DNA from 2 places in the Cupriavidus sp. 01L415 genome. Region 2 is predicted to be linked to the other one. Evidence: riboswitches for the same ligand, from Rfam matches in the RefSeq annotation. Region 2 holds a riboswitch; the other holds the start of a gene.

Region 1 (3,186 bases), on a different contig from region 2:
GGTGTCGACCTGTACGCCCAGCTCGGCGGACTTGGCGCGCTCCGGCTGCAGGTTTGGCTGGCCGAAATTCGGGAAGTAGAGCTCATTGAACGTCGGCGCGCGGAACGCGTTGCTGACGTTGGCAATCAGCTTGACGGCATCGGTCACGTTGAAGCCATAGCCGGCAAAGAAGCTGCCCTGGTTGCCGAAATCCGAATAGTGGTCGTTGCGCGCGTTGAGCTGCAGCTGGTGGCGGCCGATGCGGCCCTCATACCCGCCATAGACGGAGAACACGTTGCGCGATGGCGCGGTGTACGAACTCGAGTTCAGCTCCTGCTGCAGGTAGTCCGTGCCGAACAGCAGCGTATGGTTGGCCGTCAGCGCGTATTCGTTCTGCCAGTTGAACTGGCGCGTCCGCGTGCTGAACAGGCTGTCGAACAGGCCGTTCTTGGTACCCTCGCTGCGGTCTTCGCTCTGGGCGATCTTGAAATGCGTGGTCCAGTCCGGCAGCAGCTTGCCGTTGACGAAGGCGGAGAGCGTATAGAGCTCGCTGTCCATGCGGAAGTCGTCGGTCGGCTTGCCGCTGGTGCTGTCGTACGACAGCTGGCTGTTGGAGTAGTACGCGGCCACGCCGGCGTCCCAGTCCTTGGTGAACTTGTGCTTCACCTGGCCGGAAACGCTCTTGTTCTCGTACGGGTTGTCGGCCGGGTTCGGACCGATATTGCGTGCGGCGCGCGTGGGATTGTCAGCATTCCATTGCGCGGCATTGATCGAGGAGAAGCCATCGGTCTTGAACATCGACCCCGTCACGTTGAACGAGGTATCGCCCACCTGGCCGCCGTAGCCCACGGTCCCCTGGCGCGTGTTGTTGCTGCCGTATTCGACCTGCGCGTTGGCGGCGGGCGCCTGGCCCACGCCGTTCTTGGTGAAGATCTGCACCACGCCGCCGATGGCGTCCGAGCCATACAGCGCCGACACGTTGCCGCGAACCACCTCGATATGGTCGATCTGGTCCGGCAGGATATTGGCCAGCTGGGCCGTGCCGCCGCTCACCCCGGCAATGCGCACGCCGTCGATCAGGATCAGCACCTGGTTGGAGTTGGCCCCGCGCATGAACAGTGTGGTGTTGGCGCCCATGCCGCCGGTGGTGGCGAATTCCACGCCGGCCTGGCCGCGCAGCAGCGAGCGCAGGTCCGGGGCCTGGGAATTGACGATGTCGTCCTGCGTGACCACCGTGGTGTGGGGCAGCGCTTCCGTCACGGATTGCGATGTGCGCGACGCGGTGACGACCACCGGCGCCAGCGACGGTGCCGCGGGCGCGGACGTGCGTGCGGCCTTGAGGCCGGACGTTGACGCGGGCGTCGATGCGGACGTCGATGCGGATGTGGATGTGGTCGCGGATGCGGGTGCAGCCGGGAGTGCCGGTGAGGATGCCGATGGCGCCTCGGCCGTCGGCACGTCTTGCGCGTGGGCGGCCATGACGGGCATGGCAAAGGCGGCGATGGCCGCCAGGATGGCGGGCACGGACGGACGGACCGACGGCATTGCCGCGACGGTCGACCTGTAGAGCGTTGAACGCATGATGCAGGATGGAAGAGAACGGCCGGGCCCGTTCCCCCGCGGGCCATGTGGCGATGAGGCGAGCCGCGTGGGGCGGTCGCCCGCGTTCAGGCCGGTATCCGGGCTGGCGACATCAGGTCGGCCGCCTTCCCGATGCACCGTGTACGGTGTGGATCAGTGGCGTGTTGGCCGGCCCTGCGAGGGCGCCTCCCGGCTCCATCCGGATTCTGTGGGATGCTGACGTGTGGCGCGTGTTCGCGGTCGCTTACCGTTGCGGGGGCAGCACAGGTTGGCCTGCCCCGACGTGGCGTCGGCGCCTGGCTTCCTGTTTCCCGTTGAACTGCAGCCCTGATCAGGGTCTGCTAGCACCTGGAACGGCGCGAGTGTAGGGAGTTTCAAAGTTCGCGTCAAATGCGGCACGGATGCTGCGGCAATCGCCCCACACGCCGGAAGAACTACGCCATTCGGTGCTGTTCCATGCAACTTCCATGCGACAACGGGGTCAGAACCCGCTCGTTGACGACGTGACCGACCACGCATCGGCTAGAATCCCGAAACCTGACCCACACTCCCACCGGACACGACAGGCACTATGCTCAACGAACTCGAACAACTGGCCGCCAAGATCGGGCGCGTGCTGCATCATGCAGACACCCTGGCGGCGGAAAACCAGCGGCTGCGCGCGGAGATCGACCGCCTGCAGGCCGAAGCGAGCCAGTTGCGCACGGACCGCGAAGCCATGGCGGCCGACCGCGAACTGCTCAATATCAAGATCGAGGAAGCCCAGCTGCGCATCCAGTCGATCCTGGACAAGCTGCCCACGGCCAGCGATGCGCGCCAGCTCGACCTGCTGGGCGACAGCGCCACCAGCGCGGCGGCGGATGGCGCGCACAAGGCCCCAGGAGAACACGCATGAGCAACAAGCAAGTCGAAGTGAACATCGCTGGCCAGCCCTATCGCTTTGCCATTGCGCCGGACAACGAGGCCGCGCTGCTGGAAGCGGTGGCCCTGGTCGACAACCAGATGAACAAGCTGCGCGGCAATGTCTCCGCGAAAGGTGTGGAGCGCGTGGCCGTGATGGCGGCCATCAGCATCGCATCCGACTTGCTGGCCATGCGCCGCAAGCAGGAGGAAGACGGCGCGATTCCCGTGGACGCGGTACGTGCGCGCATCCGGGAGCTCAACGAACGCGCCGATGAAGCACTGCGCCAGTACGCGCACGTGGGCACGGGCACACGCGCGCAAGGTTAAGCAAGGAGAACGCGGGGCCTTGAATTGCGTGGACGCGGCCACATATGACGTCCATGTGAAGCCGATGCCGCGCACCCTATCAGCGTTGTGGAAAATGTAACGACGCGGCAAGTCGAACTTGGTATGCCAGTCGACGCGGTGTATAGTGTAGCCAGACTGCACGGAGCATCGCAGGTGCAGCAAAAAGGTCGGGTTATCGCGCCCGGCCGCCGTTTTCATCCCATCCTAGTTAGAAACGGCAAACGTCTGACATCACTCCCGTCCCGTACGTGGTGTGAACCGAGAGTCAGACGTTTGACAGTTTCCCTGCCTGGTTCGTGAGGGTCATAAACTCCTTGAACCGATATGCATTGCATGGTGCGGGATTATGTCGTGTGGGCGAGCGCGTCGCCGCAC
Region 2 (3,186 bases):
CTGGAAGGCGATGCCCTCGATCACGGCGATGATGTCCGTCACCTTGCGCGAGCTCGCGCTGATCGCCTGCATGGTCTGCACCACATTGCCGACGATCGCGCCGCCACGCTCGGCAATGCCCGACGCGGACTCCGCCAGCCCGTTGGCCGTGCGGGCACGTTCGGTGTTCTGCTTCACCATCGACGTCAACTCGCCCATGCTCGACGCGGTTTCCTCCAGCGTCGCAGCCTGTTCTTCCGTCCGCTGCGACAGGTCGGTGTTACCGGCGGCGATCTGGTGCGAGGCCGACGAGATCGAATCGCTGGCCGACTTGATGCGCGTGACCAGGTCCGTCAGCATGTCTTCCATCTCGCCCAGCCCACCCAGCAGGCGGCCGAAGTCGCCACCGCGCTCGGTCTCGAACTCCTTGCTGAGGTCGCCCGCCGCCACCGTTTCGGCGATGAATTCGGCCTCCTTGAGCGGCTCCTCGATGGCGCGCACCAGCCGGAACCAGCAAACCACGCTGACGATCAGCACCGCGCCACCAAGGCCGAGGACCCAGGTGCGCGTATTGTCGTCGTCCGCCGCAACGGCTTGCGCGGTGACGGCCGGCTTGTCGGCCCCCGCGCCCGCGCGTTTTTCCAGGTCGCCGATCCGCCCCAGCGCAATCGTCATCATGACCGCCACCAACAGCACGACCACGCCAAGTGCGGCACCCAGCCGAGTCCGCATACTCAAGTTATCCCAAGCCATGATGCCTTTCCGCTCCTCGTTGTACCCCGACTCGTCGCTCTATGGGGCTATCGGTGGGCTAACGGCAGGACCCCCACGGGACTTTAGCCCCACCAAAGGATGGCGGGAAAGTGCGGATTGCGGCGACCCGCGAAAAAGTTCTTCGCCGGACAACCAGCGCGTCTACAATGGCCGTCGCCAGAAATGGCATCCGATTGAAGGTGCCCGAATCGGCCACAGGCCGCCAGGGTTAAACGGGAAACAGGTGCGCCGCCCCCAGGCATAACAGGGTGGCAAGGCCTGTGCTGCCCCCGCAACGGTCGGCAGGTTTCAAGGCTCCACGCCGGCATGGCCGGCAGCCACTGCGCCCTGGCGCGGGAAGGCGGATCCCTGGTACGCGGCATGCGCCGCGCACCGCCTGCAAGCCCGGATACCGGCCTCCGATCCCATCACCGATGTCGCGGACGGGCGGCGTGCGGGGACATGACCGCCAACGCGGCCGCTCTTCACCCACGCGTGCGCCCGGGCATCGGCCCCGAGATCGAACCAGGCGCATACATGTTGCTCGACACCCTTCGCTTCCTGCGCAGCGTCTTCAATGACGAGGACGCCGACGTCCGTCGCAAGACCATTGCCCTCTACGGCCTGCTGATCGCCGCCAATATCGGCGCATGGCTCTGGGCGCTGACCGCCTTCCGCGACTACCCGATGCTGCTGGCCTCCGCCGTGCTGGCCTACACGCTGGGCCTGCGCCATGCGGTGGACGCGGACCATATCGCCGCCATCGACAACGTCACGCGCAAGCTGATGCAGGAAGGCAAGCGCCCGGTGGCAGTGGGCTTCTTCTTTTCGCTCGGCCACTCCGCCGTGGTCACGCTGATGTCGATCGGGATCGCGCTGGCGGCCGCCGCCCTGCAATCGCGCTTTGCCGAGATGAAAAGCGTGGGCAGCATGATCAGCACCAGCATGTCCGCCCTCTTCCTGTTCCTGCTGGCGTTCTTCAACCTGCTGATCCTGCTGTCCGTGTGGCGCGCGTTCCGGGCGGTGAAGCGCGGCGAAACCCTGCGCGCGCAGGACCTGGACCTCCTGCTGTCCGAGCACGGCGTAATGGCCCGGCTGTTCCGCCCGCTGTTCCGGCTGGCCAGCCGCAGCTGGCACCTGTTCCCGATGGGCTTCCTGTTCGGGCTCGGCTTCGACACCGCGACGGAGGTGGCGCTGTTCGGCATCTCGGCGGCAGAGGCCGCCCGAGGCGTGCCGTTCTGGACCATCATGGTGTTTCCCGCGCTGTTCACGGCGGGCATGTCGCTGGTGGACACCACCGACGGCGTGCTGATGCTCGGCGCCTACGGCTGGGCGTTCACCAAGCCAATCCGCAAGCTCTACTACAACATGACGATCACGCTGGTCTCGGTGGTCGTCGCCGTGGTCATCGGCGGTATCGAGTCTCTGGGGCTGATCGCGGACAAGCTCGGGCTGGAAGGCGGCCTGTGGGACGTGATCGGCGCGCTCAACGACCACTTCGGCATGCTGGGCTACGTGATCATCGGCGTGTTCGTGGTGAGCTGGCTGGTGTCGCTGGCGGTCTACAGGCTGCGCGGCTACGACAAGATCGAGGTCCGGCTCGGCTAGCTCACCAGGTCGGCGACGTCGCTGGCGTCCCGGTATGCGGCGCCCCATGCCTCCGCGATCCGCCGGCAGCGGCCGAGCGGCATCGCATGCCGCTCCACATCGACGATGACCACGTGATCGGCCCAGGCTGGCCGGGGCGGCAGCTCGCTGCTGCGGCCATCGGTCAGCAGCCACAGCCAGCGTTGCTGCGCCGGGCGCCGCCGCGCACTGCGCGCCAGCAGCTGATCGGCACGCGCCACGCCCAGCGCCAGCGGCGTACCGCCGCCGCCGCTAATGGGACGGATCCAGTCTTCGTTCCACAACCGCGCGCGCGAGGGCGGCAGGCGCACCTCGGCGCGTCCTGCGGCAAAGCAGACCAGCGCGGCGTCCGCACGCGACTGATAGGCGCGTTCCAGCAATCGCAACAGCACGCCCTTGGCCAGCGCCAGCGGTGCGCCATGCGCCATCGAAGCCGAGCAGTCGAGCGCCACGCAATGCAGCACGCCGGCGCGCGCATCTACCCGGCGGTGGCGCACATGTTCGATGGAAAGCGGCGCCTGCCGCTTGGCCGTGAGCGTGCGCGGCCAGTGGATGCGCGTGCCCGTCGCATCGCCGCGTGGAGCGACGGATCGCGGAATTTGTCGCGGCGCCAGCCACCGGTGGCCGCCCCGCCCGATGGGCGCGGCCGCCTGCCGGTGGCTCAGGCTTTTTTTGCGTGAGGTCCCCGGAAGGGCTTCAGCGGCTTCACGTCGGCAATGCCAGCCGATGCCGGCGGCGGCATGGCGCCCCACGGATTGTCGCGATCCGCAGCGGATGACGCCGACGCCGAAGACGCCGAGTCCGAAGACGATGTAGAAGACGAAGCTG

The links. Region 2 has a riboswitch for cobalamin ahead of AC1DOX_RS07805 (HoxN/HupN/NixA family nickel/cobalt transporter). Riboswitches for the same ligand answer to the same signal wherever they lie in the genome.
Region 1: linked by a shared signal. The riboswitch ahead of AC1DOX_RS10720 (TonB-dependent receptor plug domain-containing protein) and the one ahead of AC1DOX_RS07805 (HoxN/HupN/NixA family nickel/cobalt transporter) in region 2 are both predicted to bind cobalamin.

Annotation. Positions count from the first base shown of each region.
Region 1 is NZ_JBFTSP010000004.1:170,826-174,011, reverse strand. It holds gene AC1DOX_RS10720 (TonB-dependent receptor plug domain-containing protein) at 1-1,560, opposite strand, end outside; cobalamin riboswitch at 1,633-1,927, opposite strand; gene AC1DOX_RS10715 (hypothetical protein) at 2,132-2,455, shown strand; gene AC1DOX_RS10710 (cell division protein ZapA) at 2,452-2,790, shown strand; RNA gene ssrS (6S RNA) at 3,091-3,186, shown strand, end outside.
Region 2 is NZ_JBFTSP010000003.1:2,843-6,028, forward strand. It holds gene AC1DOX_RS07800 (methyl-accepting chemotaxis protein) at 1-711, opposite strand, end outside; cobalamin riboswitch at 914-1,167, shown strand; gene AC1DOX_RS07805 (HoxN/HupN/NixA family nickel/cobalt transporter) at 1,270-2,340, shown strand; gene AC1DOX_RS07810 (vWA domain-containing protein) at 2,337-2,855, opposite strand; gene AC1DOX_RS07815 (magnesium chelatase ATPase subunit I) at 3,020-3,186, opposite strand, start outside.